2 regions of the Fictibacillus iocasae genome follow, and region 2 is predicted to be linked to the other one. Evidence: a T-box and tRNA genes for the amino acid it is inferred to sense, from the RefSeq annotation. Region 2 holds a T-box; the other holds one or more tRNA genes.
What was found. The T-box of region 2 lies ahead of thrS (threonine--tRNA ligase). A T-box ahead of a tRNA ligase gene usually reads a tRNA of that ligase, here a tRNA-Thr.
Positions count from the first base shown of each region.

Region 1: it encodes a tRNA-Thr, which carries the amino acid that the T-box ahead of thrS (threonine--tRNA ligase) is inferred to sense. The anticodon was not compared.

Region 1 is NZ_JBHTCP010000048.1:112,632-122,706, reverse strand. It holds partial or broken rRNA gene rrf (5S ribosomal RNA) at 1-81, shown strand, start outside; tRNA gene ACFQPF_RS15100 (tRNA-Asn) at 94-168, shown strand; tRNA gene ACFQPF_RS15095 (tRNA-Ser) at 171-262, shown strand; tRNA gene ACFQPF_RS15090 (tRNA-Glu) at 282-356, shown strand; tRNA gene ACFQPF_RS15085 (tRNA-Val) at 376-451, shown strand; tRNA gene ACFQPF_RS15080 (tRNA-Met) at 620-696, shown strand; tRNA gene ACFQPF_RS15075 (tRNA-Asp) at 772-847, shown strand; tRNA gene ACFQPF_RS15070 (tRNA-Phe) at 851-926, shown strand; tRNA gene ACFQPF_RS15065 (tRNA-Thr) at 943-1,018, shown strand; tRNA gene ACFQPF_RS15060 (tRNA-Tyr) at 1,125-1,209, shown strand; tRNA gene ACFQPF_RS15055 (tRNA-Trp) at 1,244-1,317, shown strand; tRNA gene ACFQPF_RS15050 (tRNA-His) at 1,338-1,413, shown strand; tRNA gene ACFQPF_RS15045 (tRNA-Gln) at 1,418-1,492, shown strand; tRNA gene ACFQPF_RS15040 (tRNA-Gly) at 1,502-1,576, shown strand; tRNA gene ACFQPF_RS15035 (tRNA-Cys) at 1,594-1,667, shown strand; tRNA gene ACFQPF_RS15030 (tRNA-Leu) at 1,709-1,793, shown strand; gene ACFQPF_RS15025 (hypothetical protein) at 1,948-2,298, opposite strand; gene ACFQPF_RS15020 (B3/B4 domain-containing protein) at 2,484-3,146, opposite strand; gene queG (tRNA epoxyqueuosine(34) reductase QueG) at 3,218-4,363, shown strand; gene ACFQPF_RS15010 (methylated-DNA--[protein]-cysteine S-methyltransferase) at 4,425-4,961, shown strand; gene ACFQPF_RS15005 (amidase domain-containing protein) at 5,033-5,914, shown strand; gene trmL (tRNA (uridine(34)/cytosine(34)/5-carboxymethylaminomethyluridine(34)-2'-O)-methyltransferase TrmL) at 6,050-6,526, shown strand; gene ACFQPF_RS14995 (DUF5366 family protein) at 7,336-7,896, shown strand; gene ACFQPF_RS14990 (transglycosylase domain-containing protein) at 7,917-9,749, opposite strand; gene ACFQPF_RS14985 (PrkA family serine protein kinase) at 9,922-10,075, shown strand, end outside.
Region 2 is NZ_JBHTCP010000012.1:134,187-144,261, forward strand. It holds gene ACFQPF_RS06560 (S8 family serine peptidase) at 1-1,011, shown strand, start outside; gene ACFQPF_RS06565 (TVP38/TMEM64 family protein) at 1,107-1,685, opposite strand; gene ACFQPF_RS06570 (cytochrome ubiquinol oxidase subunit I) at 1,821-3,170, shown strand; gene ACFQPF_RS06575 (cytochrome d ubiquinol oxidase subunit II) at 3,187-4,212, shown strand; gene ACFQPF_RS06580 (DUF1294 domain-containing protein) at 4,214-4,465, opposite strand; gene rplT (50S ribosomal protein L20) at 4,529-4,888, opposite strand; gene rpmI (50S ribosomal protein L35) at 4,918-5,121, opposite strand; gene infC (translation initiation factor IF-3) at 5,145-5,648, opposite strand; ribosomal protein L20 leader region at 5,709-5,839, opposite strand; gene thrS (threonine--tRNA ligase) at 6,624-8,531, opposite strand; T-box leader at 8,585-8,811, opposite strand; gene ytxC (sporulation protein YtxC) at 8,878-9,705, opposite strand; gene ACFQPF_RS06610 (amino acid ABC transporter permease) at 9,844-10,075, opposite strand, start outside.

The sequences.
Region 1 (10,075 bases), on a different contig from region 2:
CATACCGAACACGGAAGTTAAGCTCTTCAGCGCCGATGGTAGTTGGGGGTTTCCCCCTGTAAGAGTAGGACGTGGCCGGGCTGTACTACATATTCCACAGTAGCTCAGTGGTAGAGCTATCGGCTGTTAACCGATCGGTCGCAGGTTCGAGTCCTGCCTGTGGAGCCATTGGAGAGCTGTCCGAGAGGTCGAAGGAGCACGATTGGAAATCGTGTATACGGTCAACCCCGTATCAAGGGTTCGAATCCCTTGCTCTCCGCCATGAATACATATAAAATATCGGCCCATTGGTCAAGCGGTTAAGACACCGCCCTTTCACGGCGGTAACACGGGTTCGAATCCCGTATGGGTCACCAATTCACAACTTTAAAATCCGGAGGATTAGCTCAGCTGGGAGAGCACCTGCCTTACAAGCAGGGGGTCGGCGGTTCGATCCCGTCATCCTCCACCATTTATTCTTTCAAAAACACCATTGCATGCATCAATGCAGGGGTGGAGCATGGAGCGTAATCATCAGTGATTACACGGCGACATGTTTCGACGCATCTACTACTTTGGTTATGCGTGTAGAGGAAGAAACAACAAACGCGGACTCATCATCCGTAAGCATACTCATTGTCGCGGGGTGGAGCAGTCTGGTAGCTCGTCGGGCTCATAACCCGAAGGTCGCAGGTTCAAATCCTGTCCCCGCAACCAATTTTATTTTATGAACTGCGTCGATTAACACCTAGCTCATAAAATATCAGAAGTACCGTTTAGGTACAACCAAATGGATCCGTGGTGTAGTGGTTAACATGCCTGCCTGTCACGCAGGAGATCGCCGGTTCGACCCCGGTCGGGTCCGCCATTTGGCTCGGTAGCTCAGTCGGTAGAGCAGAGGACTGAAAATCCTCGTGTCGGCGGTTCGATTCCGTCCCGAGCCACCATATTTTTAACTCTTGAGCCGGTTTAGCTCAATTGGTAGAGCAACTGACTTGTAATCAGTAGGTTGGGGGTTCAAGTCCTCTAGCCGGCACCATCACTTTTTTATTAGTGAAGATGCTGCAAAGAGTGATCAGTCAACAAAAAAATTCACTCTTGAAAAATCAGCAAACATGAATTAAAATAGTATTTGTCTCTCATGTGGAGGGGTAGCGAAGTGGCTAAACGCGGCGGACTGTAAATCCGCTCCCTCAGGGTTCGGCGGTTCGAATCCGTCCCCCTCCACCATTCTTTTTTGACAGACAAACACAATACCTTTTATAGGGGCATAGTTTAAAGGTAGAACGAAGGTCTCCAAAACCTTTGGTGTGGGTTCGATTCCTACTGCCCCTGCCATTTACATCTTAGATATTCTGGCGGTCGTGGCGAAGTGGTTAACGCATCGGATTGTGGTTCCGACATTCGGGGGTTCGATTCCCCTCGATCGCCCCATTATTGGGCTATAGCCAAGCGGTAAGGCAACGGACTTTGACTCCGTCACGCGTAGGTTCGAATCCTGCTAGCCCAGCCATTTTTATATGCGGAAGTAGTTCAGTGGTAGAATACCACCTTGCCAAGGTGGGGGTCGCGGGTTCGAATCCCGTCTTCCGCTCCATTTTTTTATTTTATAACGGCGGCATAGCCAAGTGGTAAGGCACGGGTCTGCAAAACCTTTACCCCCGGTTCGAGTCCGGGTGCCGCCTCCATTTTAATTTTAGCAGCAAGCAGCACTTATTTTCGATTCCATGCCGGTGTGGCGGAATTGGCAGACGCGCACGACTCAAAATCGTGTTCCTTCTGGAGTGCCGGTTCGACCCCGGCCACCGGTACCATTTTACTTCCTTATACAAACAATCAATGACGGTTTCTACACTTAGTAGAGGCCGTTTTTTAATTACAGTTTGTGCCATAAGCAACATGCTAGAAAAATGGATGAAGGTATGTAAATGCTGCCGATTATCAGTCGGCAGCTTGTCCGCACGTCTATTACGGTATAGGAGTAATCGCGGTTAGTTCAGTTAACTCAGGACGGACGAGGTATCCAATGGATTCGTCAAGATCATTGGCGAATCGAAACGTTGCGGAAAAATCGTTGGAAGGAAACACATCAATCTGAAACTCAACAGCGTCTGTAAAGCCGATGGAATATGTCCGCGTAGCAAACTCTCCCGGATCAATCGTGAACGTTTCGGATACGAAAGGGGTTCTTGTGCCATCTGTTTCTAAAATGAATGCTTGCATGATAACCGTCTGCTGTGCAGCTGCATCTTCGTTAATAATATCTACTGTTACTGTACTTCCTGCCTCTCTTAAAGGCCCAGTCGTTAAAGCTGCCATTGTACATCACTCCTTTCAAGTACAAGGTACGATATTCTATGACAGCTCCATCATCATGGCTTGTACAATTGCCAAATAAATAGAAAAATTTACTGAGTGAAGTACTTTTTTCAGACTGGCATGACTATATATATAACAAGCTAGTTGTAGGTTTTAATAAAGCACTTCCCTCGGGAAGTGCTTTATTACGTAAGAAGCGCGATATGAGCCTCTCCGCCGTGAACTTGTGTAAACATTTGAGCGATGGATGTTAGAAGCTGTTCCGCATTTTCTGGCTCTAATGACGGAGGAAGATAGATAATATGCAAGGCCTCTTTTGCCTGCTCTGTCATCATAGTCCGTTTAGAATCAACGATAGGGCTTCCGAATGCTCCTTTCGCATCACAGCTGACAAGCTTTCCTTCCATGTTCATTAAACGACCGTTTAACCCTTCATATTCGTCTTGCGCGTTACCGAGCCGGATCTCGACATCCCCATCGATCATTTTGGCATCGTATATGCCGAGTGGCAGTGCATGGCGCAGAGAAAAGAAGTTATTAACATCCACAGCACTGTTTACAGGGCTGAGGTCTTTACCTGTCAGTACTCGGCGGAGCAGTGCTTCTGACGCAGGTCTGTACCGGGAAGGATCTGTTCCGAGAGACTTGAAAACATCGCGGTATTCTTTAATATACGGCCAGTCTGATGGCTGTTTATCCTCAAGACGGATGGATTCAGTGAATAGCTGGAAACGGCCTTTAATCATTTGCGGAGAATCCCCAACCGCGATATGATGGTAGGTAATGAATCCGATTTTAAAGCCGGGGACAAGCTGTTTGACAGCAGGGCTGATCGTCCCTTTTTTCATAATGTGCACCACCCTTTTTATTCACAAGTGTACCATATATTGAATAAATCTTGCAGAAAGGAGGACGCAGCATGACAGGCGCCCAGTTAAAGGAAGAGATAATCGCATATAGTAAAACAATCGGCATTGATAAGATCGGCTTTGCAGCGGCAGACGTGTTTTTGCAGCTGAAAGCAAGGCTGATTACTCAGCAGGAGCTTGGATACCAGTCAGGTTTTGAAGAGCCGGATATTGAAAAGCGGACGAACCCAAAACGGCTTCTATCAGGTGCGTCCTCCATCATTTCGATCGCTCTGGCGTATCCATCTAAAATGAAAGACGCTCCGAAAAGTGTGAAAGGAGCAAGGCGGGGCATTTTTTGCCGAGCCTCATGGGGAAGGGATTATCACCATGTGCTGCGGGAAAAGCTGCAGCTGCTGGAAGCATTCATTTTGGAGAAACATCCGGATGCCGCCGTGAAGTCGATGGTCGATACAGGAGAGCTGTCCGACCGGGCAGTCGCCGAGAGAGCGGGAATTGGCTGGACCGGAAAGAACTGTGCGATCATTACACCTGAATTCGGTTCTTATGTGTATTTAGGAGAATTAATCACGAACATCGCGATTCCGCCTGACACGCCGATGGAAGATCAGTGTGGATCTTGCAATATATGCGTCGAGGCATGCCCGACAGGAGCGCTCGTACAGGGGGGGCAGCTTGATTCAAACAAATGTGTGGCCTACCTGACACAGACAAAAGATTTTATGCCAGATGAGTACCGTTCTAAGATAGGAAACCGGCTCTACGGCTGCGATACGTGCCAGACGGTGTGTCCAGAAAATAAGAAAAAGGATTTCCATCTTCATCCGGAGATGGAGCCGGATCCAGAACTGGCAAAGCCACTGCTTCGTCCCTTGCTTACAATCAGCAACCGGGAATTTAAGGAGAAGTTTGGCCATGTATCAGGGTCTTGGCGCGGGAAAAAACCGATACAGCGGAACGCCATTTTGGCTCTTGCTCATTTTAAAGACAATTCTGCGGTTTCTGATCTTGTGCATGTTATGACAAAAGACCCGCGGCCTGTCATGCGCGGAACGGCAGCATGGGCGCTTGGTAAAATAGGCGGAGAAAATACAGAGAATCATCTTATAGTGGCAAAAGAAAACGAAAAAGATGAGAAAGTGCTTACAGAGATAGAAAAAGGGCTAAAAATGATGAAAAATGAACAAATTTCATAATCGCAAAAGTTACTCATGTCGGATAGTATAAAGGACAAGTAACGAAGAAGAAGGGATATGTATGTGTCAGATAAAAACCGTACTCTACTACGAGGAATGTGAAAGCATAATTGGTCCGCTTACGATTATTTCTACCGATAAGGGGATCTGCCGGCTGGACTTTGGCACATTAAACGAAAATACTCCATCGCTTCAGGCATGGATGGCTAAGTATTTTATTAAAGGAGAGCTCGTTCATGCTCCTTTAAAATTAGCAGCCGCAACAGAACAGTTAAGAAATTATTTTAACGGAACACTTAGAGAATTTGCTCTAGAGTATGATTTATACGGAACACCTTTCCAGAAAAAAGTTTGGGAGCAGCTAACGTCTATACCATATGGATCAACGTGCTCCTATAAGGAAGTGGCATCCGGAATCGGTGCACCAAAAGCGGTTAGAGCCGTCGGGTCGGCCAATAACCAGAACCCTGTGCCGGTATTCATTCCATGCCACCGTGTCATTGGCTCCAATGGTGCGCTTGTTGGCTATGGCGGAGGTTTGGATAAGAAAGAAATACTGCTCTCCATCGAGCATACTAGCTGCCAGAAATCCTCGTAGAACCCATTTTGCGGGTTCTTTTTTTTTGCCGTTTTCTCATATGTTAATAAAGCAGAGAGGAGTGGCCGTTCATGTGGACGAATATACTGAAAAATTATATACAAACACAGTCTCAATGGATGATTGGCAGCGAGCGTACATCGAGAGTCTTTTATATGGTGAAGGAACAGGAAAGTTTTTTGCGAAAAAAAGAGATGCTCAAAGAACGAAAGGCGAGCATCGTCAATAATCAGACGAGCGGTTCGATCATTCGGACACAGGAAGCAGACGGGAAGACACAGGTCGACTATCTGGTGCACCATAGCCTGCTGATCAAGCAAGGCTATGACTTTTATGTAGAAGAGCTTGTTCAGGAAAGGCGCAGTGTGTTTGAAGATGATGTCATGCTGAGCGATGGCCCAATCATTGAAGAAGGAAGTTCAACCGACGCCAGTAAAATCGACCGCGATATGTCTCCGCCCGATTTCCGCAAAGGCATCTATCAGCGGATGGAAGCCGTAAAGTATGCCGAGCGGTGGTGGAATTCGCATAACCCTTCATTCAAAAATTTCGATGTGAACTGTACGAACTATGTCTCGCAATGCATTAACGCAGGCGGTATACAGATGACAAACCATGGCGTCCGTTCAAAAGGGTGGTGGATGAGAAACAATAACTGGAGCTATTCGTGGAGTGTGGCGAACGCATTTCGCTGGTATTTGAGCGGATCGCGCACTGGGCTTGTCGCAGAAGAAAAATATTCTGCCAGCCAGCTGCTTCCCGGTGACATCGTATGCTATGATTTTGACGGTGATGGCAGGTGGGAGCACAGCACGATTGTAGTGGCGAAGGATCCGATGGGAGAACCGCTCGTTAACGCCAACACCACTAACAGCCGCATGCGCTACTGGGGATACGAGGATTCCACAGCATACACGAAGCGGATTCAATATAAGTTCTTTCATATCGTATAAAGTGCAGAAAGCATGGGGTCCGGTACCATCATCGGAAAATTGGCGTTATCGCTAAATTTTCATGAAATGGTACCGGACCCTTTCGCTGTTGCGTGCTATAATAGTCGAAGCAATCATTAATAAGAGGTGAGCTTTTTGGCTATTCATGTTGTACTCTATCAGCCGGAAATACCGGCGAACACTGGCAATATCGCAAGAACATGTGCAGGAACAGACACGCACCTGCATCTGATCCGCCCGCTCGGGTTCTCAACCGATGATAAATACTTAAAGCGTGCAGGGCTGGATTACTGGGAGCACGTCAACTTGACGTATTATAATGACATACAAGAACTCTTCGACCGATACCCTGATGGCAAGTTTCACTTTGTCACGAAATTCGGAGAGAGAAACCATACAGACTTTGACTATACCAATCGAGAAGAAGATTACTTCTTCATCTTCGGAAAAGAAACAACAGGACTGCCGCGGGAACTGATCGACAGCAACATGGACACATGCATGCGGCTGCCGATGAACGAAAACATCCGCTCCCTAAACCTATCCAACACAGCAGCCATCCTCATATACGAAGCCCTAAGACAACAAGACTACCCAAACCTGAGGAAATAAACATAGTGCGGATGGCTGGATAACATGCATGGTGGAAAGAGGTTTTGACATTGAAAGCTAGATGTAATACTTCCGTGAACTTTGTGTGGATATTACCTTTATCTTAGTACTTGTCGTTTCTTCTATGAATGCTTCATGACTAGGTTGATTGGAGTGAAAGGCGCAGACTCCAGCGGGATGAGTGAGACAGGTGAGACAGGTGAGACCTTCCGAAGGTGCTGGCGGCGGAAGGGCTAGCCCCTTGAGGTCAAATGAGAAAGTGCCCGATAAGTCAAAGAGCGATTTTCTCGGTCCCTTCCTCATTTGCTTGCCCTAGGCTGAACGAGCCATCCCTGCTTTTCGCCACGCCCCTCTGGATAAGCGTGCGCCTGTAACGGAAATCAACCATATCACAGATTTCATCAAAACTAACAAGAATACTAAATACCTAAATAAAAAAACGCCCCAAAACATCGGGGCGTTTTCATATGTATGCGTATTAGTTCTTTCCAGGGCGGTCATTGTAGCCCGCTGTAAAGATGGCAGTTAAGAACGTAAGCATGACAAGCAGTATGAGAATAAAGCTCATTTTACCGTCCTCCTTTTGCATAAGTCTTTCCTTGTATCCTTTTTTTACACTATAGGAAATATACCTTTTTTGCAACGATGATTTATTGACGTGGCAAAAAGTTAAAGTCCATAGTATAAGTGCAACTAAGGCTGACGAGTCAACCAAGTTTTCTTTATTATAAAGGAAAAAGAAAGCGCTGTGAATCTAAAATGAGTATAATGAGGACAGGATTTATGCAGAAAGGGGTACATCATCTGTTTTGAAGAAGAATGTATACATCACCGGGTACTTGCCGCTGTTTTCCATCATCCTGTTCAGCAGCGCATTTGCCATACATATTGAAAGACTGCTAATTAGTAAACTGAAATTTTTCGGCGTTTATCAAGGGATGCGGGAACTGTTCTCCGCCCAGACGATTCACCTTTCAGCGGGCTTCTGTCTGTTTCTCCTGTTCTTCATGACCTTCGCGGCGCTCAAGCTGCTGTCAGACTCATGTATGCAGCTTGGGTTGTTTTTCTTTTCTATGGATAAAGAGGGCGATACCCTTCGACTGACGAGGCAGGGAGGCTGGATATTCTTTGGCGGCGCGATGGCAGCCGTCGTGCTGAACTTCAGCCTCACCATCATCCTTATACTTTTCGCAGCATCAGCGCTCGTCTATTTCTTTTACTTCCTGCTAAAAGCAAGTACGTATATGAACTCTGTGAACATTATGGGAATGGTGTTTTTGCAGCTGTTCTTCTGGGCCGCATTCGGCTTGGTGACCGCCTATACCGTCGTCAGGCTGTATAACGCGCTCATGGCCGGAATCGCCTCATAACCTTAAGTTGAAATGGACATTTACCGGTTATGAGCGAAGGACATGACATCGCGCCATATGCCGATCTGCGGCTGTATGCCCTCTACAAAGCGGATGGAAGCAGGCTGATCACGACCGATCCAGACACCGGCCGTATACCGGTCGGTTAAACCGACGAACCATAAGTCGTTTACATTATTCGTTGTTCCCGTTTTGCCTCCGATATAAGATGATCCGGCAAACGAAGCACGGCGAGCTGTACCAGACGACACAACCATGCTGAGCAATGCTCTCATCTTCTCATTCGTGTCCGGCCTCCATACAGGAGTGCTGGACTTTTTCCATTGATAGAGAACTTGGCCATCTCTTGATTTCACCGAACGTATGGCGTGAGGAGCCGTATAGATGCCATTGGATGCATACGTGCTATAAGCCGAAGTCAATTCCAGCGGTGAAAAGCCGAACTCAAAACCGCCTAACGCAGCCGGCAGACGATGATCATTGGTAGAGATGCCGCCAAAGTGAAACGGCTCCAAATAATTAAACGATTGTTTAACACCCGTCGTTTGTAAAAGGCGGACAGCTGGTGTGTTCACGGAAAATGCCAGAGCTTGGCTCAGCGGCATGCGGCCATACACCGCGCCTCCATAATTTTGCGGACAATAGCCGTTGTTACAGAAGGGCCCTGCATTGATTAATGTGCCTCCGCTTGCTTTGAACGTATCAATATATGGCGTATACACCAGAAGTGGCTTAATCGCCGAACCTGGCTGACGCCGGCTTTCATAGGCACGGTTAAAGTCTGTATAGTTGGATTTCTTGCCGCCTGACAGAGCAATGATTTCATGCTGTTTGTGATCGACAACAGCGACCGCGCCTTCCACCTCTTGATAAGGCAGCCGGTTGACAAGTGACTGTTCTGCTTTTGCTTGTAACGAAGGATCCAGTGCGGTTTCAATGACAATTCCTTCACCGATGAGCCGTTCCGTTTCCTTGCTCAATGCTTTTCCTTTGAGCTCTGGTCGACTATCGGCTAGCAGCTGCTGAAACTCATCTCTCACGTAAGCGGCAAACCCGGGAAAGCTTCTATAAGGCAGATTCTGCTGTACCTCGATTTTTTCTTGCCACGCAGCGGCATGCTCTGCGTGCTTAATATTCTTCTGTTCTAGCATCTTATCTAAAATCCACTTTTGCCGTTTCTTTGTGTTCTCCAGCTTTGTCACAGGATTATAGAGGGAGGGGTTATTCGGTATAGAGGCGAGCAGGGCGGTTTCACCGAGTGTGAGCTCACTGGCACGCTTGCCCAAGTAATAACGGCTCGCTGTTTCAATGCCATATACACCGTTCTGAAAATAGATCGTGTTCACGTACAGCTCCAGAATTTTTTCCTTGCTGAGCGTTTTTTCAATCTGATAGGAGATCAACAGCTCCTTCAGCTTCCGGTCATAGGTCTGGTCATGATTGAGAAACATGTTTCGTGCGAGCTGCTGTGTAATGGTGCTCGCGCCTTCCTGGATACCGCCGCCTTTCAGATTTGTAACCAGGGCGCGTGCGATCGCCTTACCATCAATGCCATGGTGTGTGAGGAAATCCTGATCCTCTGTGGCTATAAAGCTCTGAATCACTCTTTTAGGTATCTGTTCATACGCAATGTAAATTCTGTTCTCTGTTCCCCTAAATTCGAAGAACACGTTGCCGCTGCTGTCCAAGGCTGTGCTGTTCTTTTCCAGCGGATAGCGGGAAACATCTGCGATGGAACGCACCGTCTGATCAATGGGGGTGTAGCGTTGTATTTCCTGTTTTAATCCTATACATGCAAGCGCCACAATTCCGAGCAGAAAAAGGGACGCAGCAAAACCGAACAAACGACTCATGATGCACCTCTAGCGTGTTAAAAGTTGATGTATGCCTATTTTACCATGCAGGCTCGCATGGGAAGGAAATAATCTCCTTATCTGAAAATAATGTTTCGACCGAATGATTACGGACATCCTCGCATAGAGTAGATTAACACTTGATGGAGCCAAAAAATCAAGGGAGGTACTCATGGATATTTTATCGAAAATACAATCGCACCGTGAGGAGGAGCAGCGTCTTGTCTGGGAAGGTACTTTTGCCGAGTATCTAGATATCTTAAAAGAGCGGCCGCATGTCGCCCAATCAGCACACTCCCGCGTATATAACATGATCAAAGACGCTG
Region 2 (10,075 bases):
TTGAACAAAACTCTTGAATACAAAATGAGAGACACTCGTGCTCTGATAGGTGCTGAACGCGTGTGGAACGAGCTTGGCGTGACAGGAAAAGGCACAACCGTCGCGGTCATTGACTCTGGGATCGATGCGACGCACGAAGACTTGCCGATGGGAGAGAAGGTTGTTCAAAACGTGAAATTCCTGGTTGGCTCTTCCCTTTTCTCAGATTCTTCTGATGCTCTGTATTTGGAAAATGTTCCGAACACCGATACTTCATCAGGACATGGAACTCACGTTGCGGGAACAATTGCCGGTCTTGGCACGGCAAGTGACGGATTGTATAAGGGCATCGCTCCAGATGCGAAGCTTGTGGGCCTGAGCACAGGGGAAGCCATCAACATCTTTTGGGCTCTTGAAGCCTTCGATTATGCCATTGAAAACAAAGACAAATACAGCATTGATGTGATCAGCAATTCCTGGGGAACAACAGGGGAATATTCCGCGAAGGACCCGATCAACGTCGCCTCTAAAGCAGCACACGATGCTGGCATGGTCGTGACATTTGCTGCCGGAAATGAAGGACCGGATGATAATACACTGAACCCGTATTCTGCTGCTCCGTGGGTCATTTCAGTCGCGGCTGGAACGAAAGACAAGCAGCTCGCTGACTTCTCTTCACGCGGAGTCAAAGGGGACAGCCTGTTGCATCCAGACATTACGGCACCTGGTCAGGATATCGTGTCCACCAAGTCCAAGACGGGACTTGTCATGAATGGCTTAGGCACGGTAAAAGATGTGAATTATATCGCCCCAGAACACATCCCTTATTACACAACAGCAAGCGGAACAAGTATGGCCACACCGCATATTTCAGGAGTCGCGGCTCTTATGCTTCAAGCAAACAGTACCCTGACTCCTGACCAAATTCTGCAGACGCTTCAAAGCACAGCCGATCCGATGCCTGGCTATGAATACCATGAAGTCGGCTCCGGCTATGTGAACGCATACAAGGCAGTGCTCTCCGTAAAATAACGCAAACAAAATCGGGGTCCGGTACCTATCCTGCGACCAAACCTTAATTCGCGGTTTGGTCACAGGCGGTACCGGACCCCGTTCTTTACCGTTCTTTATGCCGCTTCCTTCTCAAAAAAATCTTCCCACTTGATGACCCACTGGCGCTTGCGAAGCAGATAAAATAACACACTGAGACACACTAGCGCCGCTGCACCGCTGAGGATAGAGAGCGAGGCTATTACCGTTCCCATTGACGAATACAGGACTGCAAGCGGAATGTTCGATAGCACACTTACTTTCGCATATTCTTTCATGTTACCTGTCATCTCAAGCAAACAGAGCGATAAGAGATGAAAATGAACGAACGGAATGAGTTTCAATATCGCAATCTGGCTCACTGAAAAGGGCACTTGTTTGCCCACCCATTTTCTCCGCACATCCCGCACTTTTTTCATCCACGCAGGCAAGCAAGTAATCGTCATATAAAACAGCAGGCTCGACAGGCTGATGCCGATAATCGAATACAGCGTCCCTTCTGCTGCTCCGAAAATCACTCCTCCTGACAGACAAAGAATCCCGACCGGAATAAAGAAAAACTGCCGGAACGCCTGAATCAAGATAAAAACGGCCGGAGCGAACACCCCGCTCCACTGAACTGCTTGCATGACGCTCTCTATCGCTTCATGCACCACTTTACTCACCCCTTTAGGCGAGTTTATGACAGCAGACGAGCAGTATATGCAAAAAAAACGAATAATAAATCCCTTCTTTTGACAAGTTATACATAGGTTAACAATACGTCATATTTGTTTCAATGGAGGGTTTTTATGGATACGGTCATTTTAGCAAGATCTTTTTTTGGCACCTCGCTTGGTTTTCATATTATTTTCGCTACACTCGGAGTCGGTCTGCCTCTCATGATCGTGATCGCTGAAATCCTTCACCTGACAAGAAACGATAAGCACTATTCCATCATGGCAAAAAGATGGACAAAAGCCTTTGCCGTCTTGCTTGGTGTGGCGATTCCGTCTGGTACGATCGTAGGCGTCCAGCTGTCACTGCTTTGGCCAGGTTTTATGGAGATCGTTGGAAAAGTCATTTCACTTCCCTTTCAAATCGAGATTTTCGCCTTTTTTATCGAGGCGCTGTTCATGTCCATCTACGTATACGCGGCGGACCGACTGCCGCGGTATTTCAGGATCATTTCCGTAATCATCGTCGCCCTCGGTTCCGTTGCATCTGCCATATTAATCACAGCGGTCAACACGTGGATGAACACACCTGATGGCTTCAAAATCAAATCAGACGGCACCATTTACGACGTACAGCCTTGGGACGCGTTTTTTAATCCGAGCTTCGTCTCCTCGGCAGCGCATGTTGCCATTACAGCCTATATGACAGGGGCGTTCGCGGTCGCATCCGTCGCCGCGTTCAAGCTCATGAAAAAACAAAGCCAGGACGAAGCCGCCTATCACCGGAAAGGATTGCTGCTTTCTCTTGCCGTCGCGTTTACAATGAGCTTCTTATCGAGCATATCCGGTCATCATTCGGCTCAGATCCTGCACCAGCACTCCCCGGAAAAACTAGCAGCGGCAGAAGGGCTGTTTGAGACTACCAGATATGCGCCTTTGGCGATCGGTGGCTATACGGATCCTGAAACAGAATCAGTGAAATATGGCATTGAGATTCCATGGCTCCTCAGCTGGCTTGCCGGCGGAACGTTTGATACAGAAGTAAAAGGGCTTTATGAGTTCCCTCGGGAAACATGGCCTCCTGCATATGTGCACACCTTATTTAACTTGATGGTAGGAATAGGCAGTATGCTGCTCGCACTAGCAGCAGCGGCACTTGCTTATTGGTGGTTTTTTGTCCGAAAAAAAGAACAAGAAAATCGCTTTCCGAAATGGCTGCTGTGGACACTTGTTTTCTCCGGTCCTCTCTCTATGCTTTGCATTGAATTCGGCTGGGTTTTCAGCTGCAGCGGCAGGCAGCCGTGGACGATCTACCGCGTGCAGACAACAGCAGAGGCTGCGACCAAGGCAGCCGATCTTGGCCCTTTATTCGCCCTTTTCCTTCTTCTTTACGTCACACTCGGCGTACTGACAATCTTAATTTTACGCGCTTATTTCAAGCGCAATCCGGTTTCTAAAGATCTCGCTAAAGCAAGTCCTTATTAGAAAGGAGGAACCACAATTGAGCGAACAAGTAATGGCGATTCTTATCATGTGGACGTTCATTTTCGTATACAGCATTTTTGGATCGATCGATTTCGGATCCGGCTTCTGGGCGATGGTCTATAACAAACACTCCAGCATGGCAGGCAAGATCGCCAACCGTTTTCTCTCACCCACGTGGGAAGTGACGAACGTCTTTCTCGTGCTGCTTGTCGTAGCGTTTGTCGGTTTCTTTCCAAAAGGAGCCTACACACTCGGCACAGTCATGCTCGTCCCCGTCAGCTTGATCTTATTCCTGCTTGCGATCAGGAGTGCATTTATGGTGTTTTCCTATTCGGTTCAAGGGTACAGACGGACGATGTTCATCATTTCTGGCATTTCCGGTCTTTTGATCCCTTCCCTTCTGATCGCAGTACTTCCAATCAGTCAGGGCGGATTTATCGAACAAGCGGGCGGCACTGAATCTCTGTTGCTCGGCAAACTGCTTACCAGCCCTTCCCTTTATATGTACGTCCTATTCGGACTAGCTTCCGAGCTTTTTCTGTCTTCCTTGTTTTTGGCTGATTATTCCCGTGTCTCCAATAACGAGAAGGCTTACCGTCTGTTTAGGGAGAACGCGATCCTGCTCGGACCGCTCACATTAATCGCAGCTGTCATCACGCTATGGTTCATCAACCCAGAAGCAAAATGGCTCGTGAACAATCTGTACGAACAGAAAATCTGGTTCATCCTGTCCTTTATCGCTTTTCTTTTCTCTTACGCCTGCCTTTGGTGGCCAAAAGGAAAAAGGCCGGGCATAGGCCGGCCTCGATTCGCTCTTTTAGGTGTAGTCACACAATATGGGCTCGCTAGCTACGGTTACGGAATGGCGCACCTTCCGTACATCGTCTATCCCGACTTGACCATTTATGAAGCCTTCACTGCAAAAGAGACGTTTTATTCCCTTATGATTATGTATGGTGTGGGTATGGCGATTCTCACACCCGGTTTTTATATATTCTGGCGCCTGTTCTTAAAAGATAAGCGTTATTTGCAGCAGGAATAGATTATAAAAACAAGCCGGCAACAAACATCGTCACTACACTAAGTAAAGGAATGCCTGTTGCAAACGAGGTATGCTTCGTTTTATGGCGTTTCTTTTTCATGCACAGCCACATTCCTGGTGCTCCGCCAATCAAAGCAAACATCCAAAGCGTCGCCTCTGGCGTTCTCCATTCGCCTTTTTGCGCCGCTTCTTTATCTTTTTTCATAATCTGATATGCCGCGGCGTTCATGATGATCAAATAAAGGAACAGCACAATCTCATTTCCCTTCTAAAAAAAAGAGATCATTCTTAAGAATGATCTCTCTTCTGATACTACTTAAGCTTTAAGGCTTTCTTTTGCTTTAGAAGCAAGTTCAGCAAATGCTTGGCTGTCAGAAATCGCGATTTCAGAAAGCATCTTACGGTTGATGTCAATGCCAGCAACCTTAAGACCGTGCATTAGACGGCTGTAAGAAAGACCGTTTGTACGTGCAGCTGCGTTGATACGCGTGATCCAAAGCTTACGGAAGTCGCGCTTCTTCTGGCGGCGGTCACGGTAAGCATACATTAATGATTTGAAAACTTGCTGTTGAGCAACTTTAAATAATTTATGTTTGGAACCGAAATAACCTTTAGCTAATTTCAATACTTTTTTACGACGACGGCGTGTTACGTAGCCACCTTTTACTCTTGGCATAGTGAAAACCTCCTATAATTTAAGTTCGATTAACGTTTCTTGTAAGTAAGCAAAGTGCGGATGCGCTTGTAATCACCGCTGTGCACGAGCTTCGCTTTGCGGAGCTTACGCTTTGCTTTAGTCGACTTGTTCGCAAACAAGTGGGAAGTGTACGCACGCGCACGCTTCAATTTACCTGATCCTGTCTTTTTAAAGCGCTTAGCAGCACCTTTATGAGTTTTCATTTTAGGCATGATTGGATTCCTCCCTGGTAAAATTATTTTTCAGCTTTAGGTGCTAGAATTAAGAACATGCTGCGGCCTTCCATCTTAGGGTGCTGTTCCACCGTAGAGACATCCTCGCATTCCTTAGCTAGTTTCTCTAAAACCGTTTTCCCGATTTGCGAGTGCGTGATCGCACGTCCGCGGAATCGGATGCTTGCCTTTACTTTGTCACCTTTTTCAAGGAACTTTCGGGCATTTCTAAGCTTCGTATTAAAATCGTTTTCCTCGATTGTCGGGCTTAGACGAATTTCTTTTGTCGTAATGATCTTTTGGTTTTTACGCGCTTCACGATCCTTACGCTGCTGCTCGTACTTGAACTTTCCATAGTCCATGATTCGGCATACAGGCGGCTTTGCAGCAGCTGCTACAAGTACAAGGTCAAGATTTGCGTTTGCCGCAATATCAAGAGCTTCCTGGCGGGATTTAATACCGAGCTGGCTTCCATCCGCACCGATCAGTCTGACTTCGCGTGCACGAATTCCATCATTGACAGACATGTCCTTACTAATAGTAAGTCACCTCCAAATTAGTACTGGATACTATGTACCCAATGTATACAAATAAAAAAAGCGTCGGCGCATAATCCACCCACACGAATAATCGGCACAATTGCCTTTTAACGTTTTCTTACCCGGCAGCTGCCATTTGGCGCCAATCAGGTGAGAAGCGGGTGCTTCTGCTTGAAACAATGCTTTATTTTATTATAACAGTACATACTATACCACTTGAAGTGTGTCTCTGTCAACGAAACATATAAATAACTTTCACAACGAGATTAATTGTACGAAACTTCCGAGAAGAATGCAATACTTTTTTTAACGAAAAATTATGTATGTATTGTTAAGGATTCAAGAAGAGGTTGATTTCCGTTACAGGTGCACGCTTTCCGCGGGGTGAGCGGTGAGCCCCTTCGTCGCAAGCGCCATTGAAGGGTCTCACCTGCATCACTCATCCCGCAGGAGTCGGCACCTTTCACTCCAATCAACCCTACTCAAGAAGAAATCAAGCTGCTCCAACAAGATGCCTCAAACTTTTCAGCGTTCCACAATAAAGTTTATTATCCCGAAGGGCATAACATCACGGTACCATCCCGCAAGAAGAAAGCTTCGAAGAACATGTTCGCCACACTCCGCCAAAGAACCAAACCAACCCAAAAAATTTATTAGTCCAAACCATTCTATACAACCAAAACCAGCTTTTGCTTCCCCGCGGCCCACAGTTTCCCACAGCGGGGTCCGGTACCGATAAAGGTCTCCATTATACCGAAGGTCATAATCTCGGTACCGGACCTCAGGTTAGCTTCGAAGAACATGTTCGCACTTATTATGTCTAAGAACTAAATTACATCTCGGTACCACACCCAGATGGTTCAAAACATCATTGAACATGTTCGCCACACTTCGCCCAAGAACCAAAACTAAAACCAACCACAAAGAAACCGCCATTCGAAAATGGCGGTTTCTTTGTGGTATTTACTTCTTCTCTGTAATAACTTCCATAACCATACTCTTGAATTGCTCGAAAGACATGGTTTCTGATTTTTGCTCTCCGTATTTACGTACGTTCACGGCGTTATCTGCGATTTCCTGATCGCCGAGCACGAGCATGTACGGGATTTTCTTCATTTGAGCTTCACGGATTTTATAGCCCATTTTTTCGTTGCGGTTGTCGATATCTACGCGGATTCCAGATTCTTTGAGTTCTGCCTGAAGCTTCTCCGCGTAGTCTTTGTGTACATCGGATACCGGGATCAGCTTCACTTGCACTGGAGCAAGCCATGCAGGGAACGCGCCGGCGAAGTGTTCGACCAGGATTCCGAGGAAACGGTCAATCGAACCGTAGATAGCACGGTGAATAACGACCGGACGCACTTTCTGGTTGTTTTCGTCTACATAAGACAGGTCGAATTTTTCTGGCATCTGGAAGTCGAGCTGGATTGTCGCACACTGGTGGCTGCGTTTGAGCGCATCTTTAATGTGAAAGTCGATCTTCGGCCCGTAAAACGCTCCGTCGCCTTCATTCAGGTGATACTTCATGCCAAGGTCTTCCAGCACATTTTTCAATGCGCCTTCTGCCTCATCCCACAGCCTGTCGTCTCCCATAGAATCTTCAGGGCGTGTGGAAAGCTCGACAGAATATTCAAAGCCGAACGTGCTATAAATTTTATCGACTAGACGGAACACGCTCTTGATCTCACTTTCGATTTGAGAAGGCGTCACAAAAATGTGCGCATCATCCTGACAGAACGTGCGGACACGGATCATTCCGTTAAGCGCGCCCGAATATTCGTGACGGTGCACTTGGCCGAACTCTGCCATTCTAACCGGAAGATCGCGGTATGAATGCAGCTTGTTTTTGAAGATTAGCATGTGGCCAGGGCAGTTCATAGGCTTCATCGCGAACTTCGTGTCATCTACTTCAGAGAAATACATGTTTTCATGATAGTGGTCCCAGTGTCCTGACTGCTCCCAAAGGCGCTGGTTCATCATGAACGGTGTGCGCACCTCGTCATAATCGGCTTTCATCTGCAGCTGTCGGGAGAAGCTTTCAAGCTCTGTACGGATGATCTGTCCGTTCGGAAGATAAAACGGCATACCTGGTGCTTCTTCAGAGAACATGAACAGTTCAAGTTCCTTTCCAAGCTTGCGGTGGTCGCGTTTTTGCGCTTCTTCAATAAAGTGGAGGTGTTCATCCAGCTCTTTCTGGTTCAAGAACGAGATGCCATAAATGCGCTGAAGCATCTGGTTGTCGCTGTTCCCTCTCCAATAAGCTCCGGATGTGCTCATCAGTTTGAAGGATTTCACCTTCCCTGTTGAAGGAACATGCGGACCGCGGCAAAGGTCAAAGAACTCACCCTGCTCGTAGATTGTGATGACCGCATCCTCAGGAAGGTCGCGAATCAGCTCAAGCTTCAAATGGTCGTTGATGCCTTCAAAGATGGCCATCGCCTCAGAACGGCTCACTTCTTTACGAACAAGGGGCAGGTTTTCGTTAACGATTTTCTTCATTTCTTTTTCGATAACCGGAAGATCCTCAGGTGTTAATGTGTGCTCCATGTCTACGTCGTAATAGAAGCCGTTCTCGATCACAGGACCGATTCCAAGCTTAACATCCGGATACAGCCTTTTTAACGCCTGTGCTAAAACGTGCGCGTTCGTATGGCGAGTCATTTCCAAACCTTCACTTGAATCATGCATGACGATTTCAATCGCTGCGTTGTTTTCAATAGGACGTGTGAAGTCATAAAGCTCACCGTCGATTTTGCCGGCTACGGCTTTCTTTTTTAAGCTTGGGCTGATGCTTTCTGCTACTTGTTCCGGCGTAACGCCGCTTTCGAATTCGCGGACTGAACCATCCGGAAATGTCAGTTGAATAGACATGATTTTCTCTCTCCTTTTTTTAAGTACAAAATAAAAAACACCCGTCCCTAAATAGAAGGGACGAGTGTTAAATCTCGCGGTTCCACCCTTGTTCCGCAAATAAAACCATCTGCGGCACTCGGACAGGGTAACGGCCTGCATCCGTCAGCGATTACTCCATACATGTTCACCGCTGAAGTTCAAAGGGGGTAAAGCCATTTTTCGTGTTAGGAAGCTTACAGCCAAGGCTTCCCTCTCTAAAAACCGTAAAAATGCTTCTTGTCCTTATCAAAACTGATAAAAAGATTTGATTGATATAAACATTATATGCACGATAATTAAGAAAATCAAGTGTATGGATGACAGTTTATGACTTTTTTCTGAGGTTTATACGTTTTTTCTTTTTTGGAAGGCATGACAGGTGCTGAAGAGACATTTTCTCTTCAAATATATTCTGTATCGTATGGAGGAGGGCATGATCAAAGTGCTCTGTGTAGACGGTAATCCTCTCAGGAGCTAGGGCAACAAGGGGACCGAGCACGCGTTCATCCAGGTCGATCTCTTTCGTGATTAACAGTGATTTCTCATACAGCTCGCTGATCTGCCCCTTCGAAAAAGGCTGCATCATACTGTCTAGCAGCAGAAAATCTCCATTATAAACGACCGTAACGTGTTTCTCATATGTCCGCTGCCTCTCCACACAGCGCCGAATATGGTCGATGAACATCTGATATTCCAGCTCCATCTTGTATTCATCGATCGCACATTCCGCATAGCTTCTCAGAATCGTGTCGTATTGTTTCAGCCTGAACATAATCACCGCTTCAAAATAAAACTCTTGCGGCGGGTTACTTAAGAATTTTCTCCAAGCATCGTATACATGAACCCCCAGTTCAGGCAACTGATGAACTTCAGGTATCCCCTCTATTTCACCGGAAATAAGGCTTTGTGCAACGGATGCAATCACGTTAGCTTCTTCTTCATTAAAAAGAAATTGATGCTGGATGATATGCAGCAGCTTTCGGCGCTCCAAAAGAGTTCGTGTGGTCTCCGCCATCATTTTTGCCAGTTTATCACCTACAGCTTCAGCTTCCATGCACCAGGGAGGCTCATCTTTCAACGCTTGTATGCCTGTCTTACTGTTCAATCTATTAAAAGCAGTTGCTGCTGCTTCTTGTTCTTGAAAATAAATCATGACCGTCAATAATAGTCCCTCCCCATACTGCTTCTGCTTTCAATATATGGGACCTGGTCATGAAACATGATTGATTCTTGTCCTGCACATAAAAAAAACACCCTTTGACAAAAAACATCAAGGGTGTGAGAACGAATCTTATTCGGCAACAAGCTTTTTTTCTACTTTTCCCAGTACGTAAGCAAGGCCGAGTGTCAGCATTAAATAGATGAAAGCTACTGTTAAAAATGGCTCCCATGGTTTATAATACTCTGCCATCATGGCGTTTCCCCAATACATAAGTTCTGGGAGCGCAAGAATGGAGGCTAAGGACGATTCTTTGATCAATACAATAAATTCATTGCCAAGCGGCGGAATCATCCGCTTGGAG